3 regions of the Streptomyces sp. URMC 124 genome follow, and region 1 is predicted to be linked to each of the others. Evidence: predicted binding sites of a transcription regulator. Region 1 holds the regulator's gene; each other region holds the start of a gene.

Region 1 (5,207 bases):
CGCGTGCCCGCGCCCCGGGGACGGCGATCGAGCCGGAGGCGGTCCGCGCGGGTGCGGCAGGCGTGCGCGGGCCCGTGGGGCGTACGAGGGTGACGACGCGCCCCTCCAGGAGGAAGCCGCGGGGCTCCATCGGGAAGACGCGGTGCTTGCCGAAGCGGTCCTCCAGGGTGACCACGGGCCCCTGGGCCGTCTTCTCGCAGCGGATCACCGCCCCGCAGAACCCGGTGGTGACCTCTTCGACCACGAGATCGACGTCCGCGGCCACCTCGGGCGCGGGCTGCTGCTTCTTCCAGGGCGGGGTGAGATCGGGACCGTACTGTCTGCTGCGCATGGAGATCATTCTTCCCGCGGACCGGCCGGTCACGACACCGCGCACCGGCCCGGCCGGTTACGCGGCCTCGAAGCGCAGCGCGAGCGCCTCCCTCTGCGCCCGTACGAACGCCGCGTCCACCACCGCCCCGTGCCCCGGTACGTACAGCGCGTCCTCGCCGCCGAGCGCCAGCAGCCGGTCCAGGGCAGCGGGCCACCGGTGGGGCAGCGCGTCCGGGCCGGCCTGGGGCTCGCCGGACTCCTCCACGAGGTCGCCGCAGAAGACGACCTCGGGCGCGCCGCCGGCGCCCGCGACGAAGACCGCAAGGTCGTGCGCGGTATGGCCGGGGCCGAGGTTGGCGAGGAGCGCCTGCCGGCCGCCGCCCAGGTCCAGGGTGAGCTCCCCGCTGACCGGGTGCCGGGGTGTGACGAGCCGCTCGACGGCCTCCGCCGCGGCGTCGGGCGCGAGCCCGTACCGCTCGGCGTCCAGGCGCAGCTCCTCGCTCTCGCGCCGCATCAGGTCGGCGGCGCCCACGGCCCCGTAGACCTCCGCGCCCGGGAAGGCCGCCGTACCGAAGACGTGATCGAAGTGGGGGTGCGTCAGAGCGATATGCGTCACGTCCCGGCCGAAGAGTTCCCGCACTTCGCGCCCGAGTTCCGCGCCCTCCGCGAGCGTCGATCCGGTGTCCACGAGCAGCACTCCAGTGCTGCCGGCGACGACCCCGACGGTGGCGTCCCACGTCGGCATTCGGCGGCGCGCGACGCCCGGCGCGAGCCGTTCCCACCGGGCTGCATCCCCGCGGCCTTGCTGACCGTTGTCCATACCAGGACGCTAGCGGTAGCGCGGTACGGTTGCCCGCCCGGCGGCCGCCCGCGGGCGCGCGGCGGGGACGGCTCTTGCCCTGCCTGTGGTGCACGGCCGTACACTGGCTGGAGGGCTTTGGCACTCGCGACTGCTGAGTGCCAGGAACGGGCCCCGTAAGACGGTCTGGACTTGGAGGTGCGCGCGATGCTGAGCGAACGCAGGCTCGAGGTGTTGCGCGCCATCGTCCAGGACTATGTGGGCACCGAGGAGCCGGTCGGCTCCAAGGCCCTCACCGAGCGGCACCGCCTGGGCGTCTCCCCGGCCACGGTGCGCAACGACATGGCCGCGCTGGAGGAGGAGGGCTTCATCGCCCAGCCGCACACCAGCGCCGGCCGCATCCCGACCGACAAGGGCTACCGGCTCTTCGTCGACCGCCTGGCGGGCGTCAAGCCCCTCTCGTCGCCGGAGCGGCGCGCCATCCAGAACTTCCTGGACGGCGCCGTCGACCTGGACGACGTCGTGGGGCGCACGGTCCGCCTGCTGGCGCAGCTGACCCGGCAGGTCGCGGTGGTGCAGTATCCGTCGCTGACCCGTTCGACGGTGCGCCACGTGGAGCTGCTGTCGCTGGCTCCGGCCCGCGTCATGCTCGTCCTGATCACGGACACCGGACGGGTCGAGCAGCGCATGATCGACTGCCCGGCCCCGATCGGCGAGACCTCTCTCGCCGACCTGCGCGCCCGGCTCAACAGCCGCGTCGTGGGCCGCCGGTTCACGGACGTCCCGCAGCTGGTGGCGGATCTGGCCGACTCCTTCGAGCAGGAGGACCGCGGAACCGTTTCTACGGTGCTGGCCACCCTGCTGGAGACGCTGGTCGAGGAGACCGAGGAGCGGCTGATGATCGGCGGCACCGCCAATCTCACCCGTTTCGGGCACGACTTCCCCCTGACCATCCGGCCCGTGCTGGAGGCGCTGGAGGAGCAGGTCGTGCTGCTGAAGCTCCTGGGTGAGGCCAAGGACTCCGGGATGACGGTCCGCATCGGCCATGAGAACGCTCACGAGGGACTGAACTCCACATCGGTCGTCGCCGTCGGCTACGGTTCGGGCGACGAGGCAGTCGCCAAACTCGGCGTGGTCGGACCGACCCGCATGGACTACCCCGGAACGATGGGAGCGGTACGCGCAGTGGCACGTTACGTCGGACAGATCCTGGCGGAGTCGTAAGTGGCCACGGATTACTACGCGGTCCTGGGCGTACGGCGCGACGCCTCGCAGGACGAGATCAAGAAGGCCTTCCGCCGCCTCGCCCGCGAGCTGCACCCGGACGTCAATCCGGACCCGAAGACGCAGGAGCGGTTCAAGGAGATCAACGCCGCTTACGAGGTGCTCTCGGACCCGCAGAAGAAGCAGGTCTACGACCTCGGCGGCGACCCGCTCTCGGCGTCCGGCGGCGGTGGCGGCGCCGGTGGCTTCGGCGCGGGCTTCGGCAACTTCTCCGACATCATGGACGCCTTCTTCGGGCAGGCGTCGCAGCGCGGCCCGCGCTCGCGCACCCGGCGCGGCCAGGACGCCATGATCCGTCTCGAAGTGACCCTCGACGAGGCCGCCTTCGGGACGACCAAGGAGATCCAGGTCGACACCGCCGTCGTCTGCACCACGTGCAGCGGCGAGGGCGCGGCCCCCGGCACCTCCGCCCAGACGTGTGACATGTGCCGCGGCCGAGGCGAGGTCTCGCAGGTCACCCGCTCCTTCCTCGGCCAGGTCATGACCTCCCGGCCGTGCCCGCAGTGCCAGGGCTTCGGCACCGTCGTGCCCACGCCCTGCCCGGAGTGCGCCGGCGACGGCCGCGTCCGCTCGCGGCGCACGCTGACCGTCAAGATCCCGGCCGGTGTCGACAACGGCACCCGGATCCAGCTCGCGGGCGAGGGCGAGGTCGGCCCCGGCGGCGGCCCCGCCGGCGACCTGTACGTCGAGATCCACGAGAAGCAGCACCCGGTCTTCCAGCGCCGCGGTGACGACCTGCACTGCACGGTCACCATCCCGATGACGGCGGCGGCCCTCGGCACGAAGGTGCCGCTGGAGACCCTGGACGGCGTCGAGGAGATCGACATCCGCCCCGGCACGCAGTCGGGCCAGTCGATCCCGCTGCACCAGCGCGGTGTCACGCACCTGCGCGGCGGCGGCCGCGGTGACCTCATCGTGCACGTCGAGGTCATCACCCCGAACAAGCTCGACCCGCAGCAGGAGGAACTGCTGCGGCAGCTGGCGAAGCTGCGGGGCGAGGAGCGGCCGATGGGCGAGTTCAAGCCCGGGCAGCAGGGGCTGTTCTCGCGGCTGAAGGATGCGTTCAACGGGCGGTAGGCGCTGGGCCGGGGGTCCGGGGGTTGTCCCCCGGGCGGGCACGGCAAGCCCGGGCAGCAGGGGCTGTTCTCGCGGTTGAAGGACGCGTTCAACGGGCGGTAAGCCCTCCTGGCCTCGCAGGCCTTGTGTGGTCTTTTTCACCGGACGGGCTCGGATCGAGCCCGTCCGGTGATTGACATGGTCTGTGACACGATGTGGTCATGGCATTCGAACCCAGGGTGACCTCCGCGCTCACCGGCCTGTGCCGGTACCCGGTCGTGCAGGCGCCCATGGCCGGCGGCGCCTCGGGGCCGGCCCTCGCGGCCGCGGTCTGCGAGGCCGGCGGCCTCGGTTTCCTGGCCGCCGGTTACAAGACGCCCGCGGCGATGTACGAAGAGATCAAGCAGCTTCGTGCCCGCACCGCCGCACCCTTCGGTGTGAATCTGTTCATGCCGCAGCCCCCCGCCGCCGACCCGGCCGCCGTCGAGGTCTACGCCGAGCAGCTGGCCGGCGAGTCCGCCTGGTACGAGACGCCGCTCGGCGACCGTGACCGCGGCAGCGACGACGCCTACGACGCGAAGCTCGCGATCCTCCTCGACGACCCGGTGCCGGTCGTCTCGTTCACTTTCGGCTGCCCCTCGCCCGAGGCCGTCGCCGCGCTCTCCGCCGCCGGGACGCTGACGGTGGTCACCGTCACCTCGGCCGCCGAGGCGCTGGCCGCCCGTGACGCCGGTGCGGACGCCGTGTGCGCGCAGGGCATCGAGGCCGGCGGCCACCAGGGCACCCACCGCGACGACCCGCACGCCGACGGCGCGAGCGCGGGCCTCGGCCTGCTGTCCCTGATCGCCCAGGTCCGCGACGCCGTCGACCTCCCCGTGATCGCCACCGGCGGGCTGATGCGCGGCGAGCAGATAGCCGCCGTCCTCGCCGCGGGCGCGAGCGCCGCGCAGCTCGGCACCGCCTTCCTGGCCTGCCCCGAGTCCGGCGCCCACGCCCTGCACAAGCAGGCCCTGACCGACCCGCTGTTCGCCGGTACGGAGCTCACCCGGGCCTTCTCGGGCCGCCCCGCCCGCGGGCTGGTGAACCGTTTCATCCGCGAACACGGCCCGTACGCCCCCGCCGCCTACCCCCAGGTCCACTACCTGACGGCAGGGCTGCGCAAGGCCGCCGCCGAGACCGGCGACCCGCAGGCCATGGCCCTGTGGGCCGGCCAGGGCCACCGCCTGGCCCGGCCCCTGCCCGTCGCCACGCTCATCGAGACGCTCGTCACCGAACTCGACGCGGCACGGGACACATCGGCGCGGGCGGAGCAGGGCACGGTACGGGGGAGCGGGCTGCGGGGCAGCGACATGCGGGGGAGAGAAATGCGAGGGAGCGAGTCATGACAGCGCCGGTGTTCCTGGTCGAGGAGGACGCCCTGACGGGTGTCTTCCCCGGCACCGTCTTCCCCCTCGACGGCCCCGAAGGGCGCCACGCGGTCTCCGTCCGCCGCCTCCGGGTCGGCGAGGAGATCGGCCTGACGGACGGTCAGGGCACGGGCGCCTTCGGCACCGTCGCCGCCGTCGAGGGCAAGGACCGGCTCGACGTCGCCGTGACGTCCGTACGCTCCGAGCCGCAGCCCGAACCCCGCATCACCGTCGTCCAGGCCCTGCCCAAGGGCGACCGCGGCGAAGTCGCCGTCGAGACGATGACCGAGACCGGCGTCGACGCGATCGTCCCCTGGGCCGCCTCCCGCTGCATCACCCAGTGGAAGGGC
Region 2 (5,207 bases), on a different contig from region 1:
GCCCCCCTGCTGCCCGTCCCCGCCGACGTCGCGGACAAGCCCAACCTCAACCCCGGCCTCACCAAGCTCGTCAAGGCCGACAACCTCGCCCGCGAACTGGGCGTGACCGGCGGCCTGTACGTCAAGGACGACTCCGGCAACCCCACGCACTCCTTCAAGGACCGCGTGGTCGCCATCGCCGTCGAGGCCGCCCGTGCCTTCGGCTTCACGACGCTGTCCTGCTCGTCCACGGGGAACCTGGCGGGCGCGGTCGGTGCCGCGGCCGCCCGGGCCGGGTTCAAGTCGTGCGTCTTCATCCCGCACGACCTGGAGGCCGGAAAGGTCGTGATGGCCGCGGTGTACGGCGGCGACCTCGTCGGCATCGAGGGCACGTACGACGACGTCAACCGCTTCTGCAGCGAGCTCATCGGTGACCCGCTGGGGGAGGGCTGGGGCTTCGTCAACGTCAACCTCCGCCCGTACTACGGGGAAGGGTCGAAGACGCTCGCGTACGAGATCTGCGAGCAGCTGGGCTGGCGGCTGCCGGACCAGATCGTCGTGCCGATCGCCTCCGGCTCCCAGCTCACGAAGATCGACAAGGGGCTCAAGGAGCTCGTCGCCCTGGGGCTGGTCGAGGACCGCCCGTACAAGATCTTCGGCGCGCAGGCGGAGGGGTGCTCGCCCGTCGCGCGCGCCTTCAAGGACGGGCACGACGTGGTGCGGCCCGTGAAGCCGGACACGATCGCGAAGTCCCTCGCCATCGGCAACCCGGCCGACGGGCCGTACGTGCTGGACATCGCGCGGCGGACGGGCGGAGCGGTGGAGGCCGTGGGCGACCCGGAGATCGTGGAGGCGATCCGGCTGCTCGCCCGCACGGAGGGGATCTTCGCCGAGACGGCGGGCGGCGTGACCGTGGGCGTCACGAAGAAGCTCATCGAGGACGGGGTCCTCGATCCCTCCCTCACGACCGTCGTGCTCAACACCGGGGACGGGCTGAAGACGCTCGACGCCGTCGCGGCGGGGCCCACGGCGACGATCCGGCCGTCGTTGGAGGCGTTCCGCGCCGCGGGGCTTGCTGCCGTCTGACGTCTGCCGCGGGCCGGTCGTGCCCGCCTTTCCGCCCCGGCGGAACAACCGCCCACAACCTCTCCGGAAGGTTCTCCCATGAGCGTCACCGTTCGTATCCCCACCATCCTGCGTACCTACACCGGCGGTAAGGCCGAAGTGCCCGCCGAGGGTGCGACCCTCTCCGAGGTCATCCGGTCCCTCGAGGCGAACCACGCCGGGATCGCCGCCCGTGTGCTCGACGACGCCGGCAAGCTGCGCCGGTTCGTGAACGTCTACGTCAACGACGACGACGTGCGCTTCGAGCAGGGGCTGCAGACGCCCACCCCCGACGGCTCCGCCGTCTCCGTCATCCCGGCCGTCGCCGGCGGCTGAGGTTTCACAGGGTTCCTCCGTTATTGCCGCACGACGTCCCCGGAATCGCCCCGACCGCAGTAGCGGACGGGGCGATTCCGCCTGTTGAGCGCGATACAGTTGGGGCGATCCCCGCCCGGCGTCAGTGCCGAACGCATATGAGAACCCGTCAAGTTGTGCGCGAAGTGTGTGCACGAAATGCCGGGTTGGTTGTGTTATTCCCGGCCCGACTTGCCCTGAAATAGCCTGAGTTATGCGGGTTTCTTTGATCGGCCATGCCCTGAATTCTCGTCCGAGTGACCTGTTGCAGACGGCATCCGTGCAGATACATTCAGCCGCGGTCGACGCGTTCCGGCGCACACCCACTGGGCTGCCAGCGGGTGAGGTCTGACCCGGGTCCGCGAAGTGCGGTCCTGCGCAAGGGCCAGTAATAGGGGAGTTAGGCATGGCTCAGGGCACCGTCAAGTGGTTCAACGCGGAGAAGGGCTACGGCTTCATCGCGGTCGACGGTGGTGCGGATGTATTCGTCCACTACAGCGCGATTCAGATGGACGGCTACCGCACCCTCGAGGAGGGTCAGCGGGTCGAGTTCGAGATCTCGCAGGGCCAGAAGGGGCCGCAGGCGGACATGGTGAAGCTGCAGCAGGTCTGATCGCGGCGCATCGACCACCGGCTCGCTCGGTTTGCAGAGGGGCTCGCACCCGACGGGGTGCGGGCCCCTCGCGCGTGCGCGCCTTCCCGCGTGCGGAGGAGGTACGTGCGGGACGGGGCGGGCGCGTGTGCGGGACGTGCGGGGTGGGTACGGCTGCCTGGGGCCCTTGATCGGCGCCCCGTGGGCGTGACCGTCCCCCGAGGCGCTTGCACTCTCCCTGGTCGAGTGCTAATCATTGGGCTTAGCACTCTCCGAGTGAGAGTGACAGATTTGGACCGTCGGTGAGGTCCGCATGCCAGGCGGGGCAAGGAACCGCAGGGTACGCAGGCCGTCCGTCGCGGGCGCCAGTGCGGTCCGGAGCAGTCTCCACCCCGTCCTGGGAGGACCACTTCACATGGCCAAGATCATCGCGTTCGACGAGGAGGCACGGCGCGGTCTCGAGCGCGGGATGAACCAGCTCGCCGACGCCGTCAAGGTCACCCTCGGCCCCAAGGGCCGCAACGTCGTCCTCGAGAAGAAGTGGGGCGCCCCCACGATCACCAACGATGGTGTCTCCATCGCCAAGGAGATCGAGCTCGAGGACCCGTACGAGAAGATCGGCGCCGAGCTGGTCAAGGAGGTCGCGAAGAAGACGGACGACGTCGCCGGTGACGGCACGACGACCGCGACCGTCCTCGCCCAGGCCCTGGTCCGCGAGGGCCTGCGCAACGTCGCCGCGGGTGCCAACCCGATGGCGCTGAAGCGCGGCATCGAGAAGGCCGTCGAGGCTGTCTCGGGCGCCCTGCTCGAGCAGGCCAAGGACGTGGAGACCAAGGAGCAGATCGCCTCCACCGCCTCCATCTCCGCCGCCGACACCCAGATCGGCGAGCTCATCGCCGAGGCCATGGACAAGGTCGGCAAGGAAGGCGTCATCACCGTCGAGGAGTCCCAGACCTTCGGTCTGGAGCTGGAGCTCACCGAGGGTATGCGCTTCGACAAGGGCTACATCTCGGCGTACTTCGCCACCGACATGGAGCGTATGGAGGCGTCGCTCGACGACCCGTACATCCTGATCGTCAACTCCAAGGTCGGCTCGGTCAAGGACCTGCTGCCGCTCCTGGAGAAGGTCATGCAGTCCGGCAAGCCGCTGCTGATCATCGCCGAGGACGTCGAGGGCGAGGCCCTCTCCACCCTCGTCGTGAACAAGATCCGCGGCACCTTCAAGTCCGTCGCCGTCAAGGCCCCGGGCTTCGGCGACCGCCGCAAGGCCATGCTCGGTGACATCGCCATCCTCACCGGTGGCACCGTCATCTCCGAGGAGGTCGGCCTCAAGCTGGAGAACGCCGGTCTCGACCTGCTCGGCCGCGCCCGCAAGGTCGTCATCACCAAGGACGAGACGACCATCGTCGACGGTGCCGGTGACAGCGAGCAGGTCCAGGGCCGCGTCAACCAGATCCGCGCCGAGATCGAGAACAGCGACTCGGACTACGACCGCGAGAAGCTCCAGGAGCGCCTCGCGAAGCTGGCCGGCGGCGTGGCCGTCATCAAGGCCGGTGCCGCGACCGAGGTCGAGCTCAAGGAGCGCAAGCACCGCATCGAGGACGCCGTTCGCAACGCGAAGGCGGCCGTCGAGGAGGGCATCGTCGCCGGTGGTGGCGTGGCCCTGCTGCAGGCCTCCCAGGTGTTCGAGAAGCTGGAGCTCGAGGGCGACGAGGCCACCGGTGCCGCCGCCGTCAAGCTGGCCCTGGAGGCCCCGCTCAAGCAGATCGCGGTCAACGCCGGTCTCGAGGGTGGCGTCGTCGTGGAGAAGGTGCGCAACCTGACCCCGGGCCACGGCCTCAACGCCGCCACGGGCGAGTACGTCGACCTGGTCGCCGAGGGCATCATCGACCCGGCCAAGGTCACCCGCTCCGCCCTGCAGAACGCCGCGTCCATCGCCGCGCTGTTCCTGACCACCGAGGCCGTCATCGCCGACAAGCCGGAGAAGGCCGCCGCGGCCGCTCCGGGCGGCATGCCGGGCGGTGACATGGACTTCTGATCCGCACCGGATCACTCGTCCTGACGCTGTACGCGCCCGAGGGCGGCGCCCCCTACGAGGGGGGTGCCGCCCTCGGGCCGTTTCCGGTGTTCAGCTCGCGCAGGGAGGCACGGCTCAGACCGAACGCGTACGTCGCGACGAACCCCGCCGCGTAGCCCACCAGCAGGCCCGCCCCGTAGACCACCACCGCCTGCCCCGGGCCGTGGCCGCCCTTGAGCAGGGGGAACAGGGCCCAGCCCGACGGGCCGATGGCCGTCGAGCCGACCGTGTCGCCCAGCTGTCCCAGCAGCCCCACGAAGGCTCCTCCGCACGCCCCTCCGACGCAGGCCGTGACGAACGGGCGGCCCAGCGGCAGGGAGACGCCGTAGATCAGGGGCTCGCCGATGCCCAGGAGCCCCGCCGGCATCGCGGACCGGATCGTCCGGCGCACCGAGGTGTTGCGCGGCAGGCGGGCGTAGAGGGCGAGGGCGGCGCCCACCTGGCCGGCGCCCGCCATCGCGAGGACCGGCAGCAGCACCGTGGAGCCCTGCTGCTGGATCAGGGTCGTGTGGATGGGGATGAGGGCCTGGTGCAGGCCCAGCATGACCAGCGGCAGGAACAGCCCGCCCAGGACGAAGCCGGCCGCCGCCCCGCCGTTCGCGAGCAGCCAGTCGGCGAAGCGGCCGATGGCGCCGGCGACCTCGCCCGCCGCGTACATCAGCCCGTACAGCGTGGCCAGGCCCGCCACCAGGACCGTGACCGTCGGGGTGATCAGCACGTCCAGGGCCTCGGGGACGCGGGCCCGGCACCAGCGTTCGACGTGCGCGGCGAACAGGGCCGCGGCCAGCGCGCCGAGCACCCCGCCCTGGCCGGGCACGAGCTTCTCGCCGAACGCGGTCACCCGCTCCACGCCGGGAAACACGATGATCGCCGCGACGGCCCCGCCCAGGACGGGGGTGCCGCCGAACTCCTTCGCGGTGTTGTAGCCGACGAAGACGGCGATCAGGGACATGAAGCCCGAGGCGCACGCGGTCAGTGCGGGGGCCAGCGCGGGCAGCCAGTGGAGGTTGGCGAGCAGCCCGGCCAGGCCCGCGACGATGCCGCAGCCGATCAGGGCGGGGATCAGCGGGACGAAGATCTGGGCGATCCGGCGCAGGAACT
Region 3 (5,207 bases), on a different contig from region 1:
CGTTGAAGCCCTGGCCCTTGTCGAGCTCGGCGACCTTGGAGGTGATGACGTAGCCCTCGAGGCCGGCGTTCTCGGCGATCCAGCGCAGCGGCTCGACGGCGGCGCGGCGGACCACGGCGACACCGGTGGCCTCGTCGCCCTCCTTGCCCAGGTTGCCCTCGAGCACCTTGACGGCGTGGACGAGCGCGGAGCCACCACCGGAGACGATGCCCTCCTCGACCGCGGCGCGGGTCGCGGAGATGGCGTCCTCCAGACGGTGCTTCTTCTCCTTGAGCTCGACCTCGGTGGCCGCACCCACGCGGATGACGCAGACGCCACCGGCGAGCTTGGCGAGGCGCTCCTGGAGCTTCTCGCGGTCCCAGTCGGAGTCCGTGGCCTCGATCTCGGCCTTGATCTGGGCGACGCGGCCCTGGACGTCCTCGGCGTTGCCGCCACCGTCGACGATCGTGGTGTCGTCCTTGGTGATGGTCACGCGGCGGGCGGAGCCCAGCACGTCGAGGCCGACCTGGTCGAGCTTGAGGCCGACCTCCTCGGCGACGACGGTGCCGCCGGTCAGGGTGGCCATGTCGCCCAGCATCGCCTTGCGGCGGTCACCGAAGCCCGGGGCCTTGACGGCCACGGCGTTGAAGGTGCCGCGGATCTTGTTGACGACGAGGGTGGAGAGGGCCTCGCCCTCGACGTCCTCGGCGATGATCAGCAGCGGCTTGGAGGAGCCACCCTGGATGATCTTCTCGAGCAGGGGCAGCAGGTCCTGGATCGAGGAGATCTTGCCCTGGTGGATGAGGATGTACGGGTCCTCGAGGACGGCCTCCATGCGCTCCTGGTCGGTGACCATGTAGGGCGACAGGTAACCCTTGTCGAAGGCCATGCCCTCGGTGAAGTCCAGCTCCAGGCCGAAGGTGTTGGACTCCTCGACGGTGATGACACCGTCCTTGCCGACCTTGTCCATCGCCTCGGCGATGAGCTCGCCGACCTGCTTGTCCTGGGCGGACAGGGCGGCGACGGCGGCGATGTCGGCCTTGTCGTCGATCGGGCGGGCGGTCGCCAGCAGCTCGTCGGAGACGGCCTTGACCGCGGCGTCGATGCCCTTCTTCAGGGCGGCCGGGGAGGCGCCGGCGGCGACGTTGCGCAGACCCTCGCGGACCAGCGCCTGGGCCAGGACGGTCGCGGTGGTGGTGCCGTCACCCGCGATGTCGTTGGTCTTGGTCGCCACCTCCTTGACGAGCTGGGCGCCCAGGTTCTCGTACGGGTCCTCGATCTCGACCTCGCGGGCGATGGTGACGCCGTCGTTGGTGATGGTCGGGGCGCCGAACTTCTTGTCGATGACGACGTTGCGGCCCTTGGGGCCGATCGTCACCTTGACCGTGTCGGCCAGCTTGTTGACACCGCGCTCGAGGGCGCGACGGGCGTCCTCGTCGAACTTCAGGATCTTCGCCATGGTTGCTTCAAGTCCTCTCAAACGAACTGCGCCCCGGCGCCCGGTTGTCCGGACGGTTGTCGCGGAAACGGGGGACCAGGGGCGCAGATCACATCAAACGGGGTGAATTACTTCTCGATGATCGCGAGCACGTCGCGAGCCGAGAGGACGAGGTACTCGTCGCCGTTGTACTTCACCTCGGTGCCGCCGTACTTGCTGTAGAGCACGACGTCGCCGACGTTCACGTCGAGCGGAAGACGCTGACCGTCCTCGAAGCGGCCCGGGCCCACGGCCAGGACGACGCCCTCCTGGGGCTTCTCCTTGGCGGTGTCCGGAATGACCAGGCCAGAGGCCGTGGTCTGCTCGGCGTCGAGCGGCTGGACCACGATGCGGTCCTCGAGCGGCTTGATGGCAACCTTGGAGCTGGCGGTCGTCACGATCCGACCTCCCCCTTCGGAGATTCACGGGGTTATCTGTCTGAGGTGGCGACCAGGAGGATCCGTCGTCGCGGGTGCCGGATTCTGCCCGTCGCTGTGTTTGGCACTCCCGGGTGGAGAGTGCCAACGGAGCCGAGACTATGACGCGGTTAGCACTCGGTCAAGCGGAGTGCCAATTCGCCGTGCGGCGCGCCTGCGGTTCACCCGTGCGGGTAGGGCCTCCGGCGCCGGGCGGCACGCGGATCCTCCCGCCCTTCCCGCGAGGATCTTCCTGCGCTTCCCGCCAGCCGCTACCCGCGCACGGCTATACGTAATCCTCAAGACGCGCCACGGTGAACCCCTGTCGCTCGATGCTGCGCAGCATGTTGGCGACCATCTTCGTCATGGAGGTGCCCTTGAGCTCCGAGGGACCGCGGAAGTGGGCCAGGACGATGTCGCCCGGGCGCAGCTTGTCCCCCTGCGCGTAGCGCATGTCGTTGATCTGCATCGTCGCCTCCCACAGCAGCAGCGCCTTCACCCCGCAGCCGCCCGCCGCGGCGAGCGTGGCGTCGTTGTAGTTGCCGTAAGGAGGACGGAACAGGGGCGGCTTGGCGCCGTACCGCTTCTCCAGCACCTCCTGCTGGCCGCAGACCTCGCGGCGCTGCGCGTCGGCGGAGAGGGTGCGGAGGTTCGGGTGGGAGAGGGTGTGGTTGTGGATGCCGTTGCGGTTCCCCTCGCCCCGCAGCTGCTCGAAGTAGCCGTAGCCGCCGCCGGCCCGGGCGATGTCGTCGGTGAGGAACATCGTGAAGGGCAGCTTCAGGTCCTTGGCCATCTTCACGAACTCCGGGTCCTTCTCCGCCCCGTCGTCGATGGTCACGAAGACGACCTTGTCGCTGGTCGGCACGCGCCGGATCACCTTGGGCGCGGCGCCCGGCTTCATCCCGTCGGTCAGCTTGGCGGCCGGCGGCGCCGGGGGCGCGGCGAGGGGCTTGTCGAGGCCCCAGCGGCGGTAGGCGGCGGCGTCGGGGACGGCGGCGGACGAAGCCGGGGGCGACGCCGCGGTGTCCGTACGCGGAGCGGGGGACGCCGACGCGGCCCCCTTGCCGCCACCGGAGGAGCCGGAGCAGCCGCTGAGGAGCAGCGCCGCCAGCAGGAGCGAGGTGACGGCGGTCGCGCGGGCGGATACCGGGCGGACGGATACCGGGCGACGGGGTGCCGGGCGGGCGGATATCGGGCCGGATAGAGGGGAGCTCACACCTCCGATTGTTGTGCATGCGTTCGATCACGGCAGAAGGGGCGGCCTGTCGGAGAGCGGGGCCGGAGGGCTGGGCGAGAATGACCGGGTGCCAGCGCAGAACGAACCGAACGAACCGAACGTACCGAGCGAGCCCTCGCCCGTCGCCGCCTTCCGGTCCCTCCTCACGGAAGAGGGCCGGAGCCTGCTCGCCGGGCTGCGCGACCACGACCCCGCCCGGGAGCTGGCCACGGCGACCCGGCTGCGCCGCGACCACCCCGCGGAGCTCGTCTCGGCGGCGCTCGGCATGGCACGGCTGCGGCAGCGGGCGGTGGCGAAGTTCGGGGCGGAGGACGCGTACCGGATGTTCTTCACGCCGAACGGCGTGGAGCAGTCGACGCGCCGCTCCGTGGCGGACTACCGCGCTGCCCGCTTCGCCGCGCTCGGCATCCGCTCCGTGGCCGACCTGTGCTGCGGCATCGGCGGCGACGCGATCGCGCTGGCACGGCTGGGCATCCGCGTCCTCGCCGTCGACCGCGACCCGCTGACCTGCGAGGCCGCCCGCGCGAACGCCGAAGCTCTGGGCCTTTCCGACCTCATCGAGGTGCGCTGCGCGGACGTCGCCGACGTGGACACCTCGGGCTACGACGCGGTCTTCGTCGACCCGGCGCGGCGGGGCGGCCGCGGCCGCATCTTCGACCCGGAGGCGTACTCCCCGCCGCTGTCCTGGGCGATCGAGGCGGCCCGCAGGGCCCCGCACGCAGCCCTCAAGATCGCCCCCGGGGTGCCGCACGAGGCGATCCCGGACGACGCGGAAGCCGAGTGGATCTCGGACGGGGGCGACGTGAAGGAGGCCGTGCTGTGGTTCGGCACGGCGCCGGGCGCGCGGCGGGCGACCCTGCTGCCGGGCGGGCACTCGCTGGTGGGCGCCGGGCTGCCCGACCCGGCGGTACGGCCGGTCGGGCGCTATCTGTACGAGCCGGACGGCGCGGTGATCCGCGCGCACCTGGTGGCGGACGTGGCGGCCGCGCTGGGCGACGGCGGGCTGATCGACGAGACGATCGCGTACGTCACGAGCGACGAGCTGCGGGCGACGGACTACGCATCGGCGTACGAGATCACGGACGTGCTGCCGTTCAACCTGAAGAAGCTCAAGGCCGTGGTGCGGGAGCGCGGGATCGGTGTCGCCGTCATCAAGAAGCGCGGCTCGGCGGTGGAGCCGGAAGACCTCCGCAAGAAGCTGAAGCTCGCCGGACCGCACTCCTGCGTGATCGTGCTGACCCGCGCGGCGGGCGCGCCGGTGATGCTGCTGGGGCGGGAGGTCCGCGCGTAAGCGGTCCGCCTCGGGCAATTCCTCCTACGCTCACCCCATGACCGAGAACGAGATCAAACTCAAGGCCATCGCCGCGCTCACGGCCCTGCGCGGCGGCGTGGGGACGGACTACGTCTCGTCCCTCCTCGGCGAGGTGATCCCGGACGAGTTCATGGTGCCGGTCGGCGCGGAGGCCAGGGAGGTCGGGCTCGCAGTGCTCAACCAGCTCTCCGCGCCCATGAGCGCGCTCATCAGCGGGTTGATGCTGGCCTTCGAGGCGGTCGCGGACGCCTACGACGGGACGACGCCCGAGGCGCCGACGGAGGAGATCCTGCAGACCCTGGCACTCGAACTCGCCCGCGACCCCGACTGACTGCGCCTCGCGTCGACAGCCGATCGTATTTCCCGCCAAACGCGGGTTGCGGCCGGCTGATCGGCGCTAGCGTGCGTCGCGGCTGGCAGGTGGCGACGGGGGGGCTGGGCGGATGCTGGACGAAACACTGACGGCGACGGCCGCGGCGGGCGGCACGGCGGTCGTGCGGTCGGCGGGCACGGACGCGTGGACCGGGCTGCGGCAACGGATCGCCCAGTGGTTCGCCCGCGGCGACGACACGCGCGAGCGCACCGCACTCGAACGACTCGACCGCACGTCGGGCGCGCTGGAGGCCGTGGCCCGGACCGGGGAGACGGAACGGGTACGGGACCGCCAGGAAGCCGTCTGGCAGGACCGCTTCGAGACACTGCTGGAAGGGCTCGACGCGGAACAGCGGGAGAGCGCGGCGGCGGAACTGCGCGCGCTCGTCGAGGAGTACGGGGTGCCTTCGCAGG

What was found. The regulator HrcA, encoded in region 1, represses chaperone genes, less so after heat shock. The targets are predictions, from matches to a motif close to TTNGCACTCNGNNNNNCNGAGTGCNAA.
Region 2: the regulator HrcA is predicted to act here: its motif matches at 2,256-2,282, upstream of groL (chaperonin GroEL).
Region 3: the regulator HrcA is predicted to act here: its motif matches at 2,004-2,030, upstream of groES (co-chaperone GroES).

The regions. Positions count from the first base shown of each region.
Region 1 is NZ_JBPQTS010000134.1:4,309-9,515, reverse strand. It holds gene ACSNOG_RS24455 (DUF3097 domain-containing protein) at 1-331, opposite strand, end outside; gene ACSNOG_RS24450 (MBL fold metallo-hydrolase) at 389-1,132, opposite strand; gene hrcA (heat-inducible transcriptional repressor HrcA) at 1,319-2,335, shown strand; gene dnaJ (molecular chaperone DnaJ) at 2,336-3,472, shown strand; gene ACSNOG_RS24435 (nitronate monooxygenase) at 3,691-4,836, shown strand; gene ACSNOG_RS24430 (16S rRNA (uracil(1498)-N(3))-methyltransferase) at 4,833-5,207, shown strand, end outside.
Region 2 is NZ_JBPQTS010000044.1:13,476-18,682, reverse strand. It holds gene thrC (threonine synthase) at 1-1,065, shown strand, start outside; gene ACSNOG_RS12250 (MoaD/ThiS family protein) at 1,144-1,419, shown strand; gene ACSNOG_RS12245 (cold-shock protein) at 1,844-2,050, shown strand; gene groL (chaperonin GroEL) at 2,445-4,067, shown strand; gene ACSNOG_RS12235 (PTS transporter subunit EIIC) at 4,120-5,207, opposite strand, start outside.
Region 3 is NZ_JBPQTS010000116.1:1,747-6,953, reverse strand. It holds gene groL (chaperonin GroEL) at 1-1,438, opposite strand, end outside; gene groES (co-chaperone GroES) at 1,546-1,854, opposite strand; gene ACSNOG_RS22590 (polysaccharide deacetylase family protein) at 2,159-2,986, opposite strand; gene ACSNOG_RS22585 (THUMP-like domain-containing protein) at 3,177-4,400, shown strand; gene ACSNOG_RS22580 (hypothetical protein) at 4,438-4,752, shown strand; gene ACSNOG_RS22575 (hypothetical protein) at 4,865-5,207, shown strand, end outside.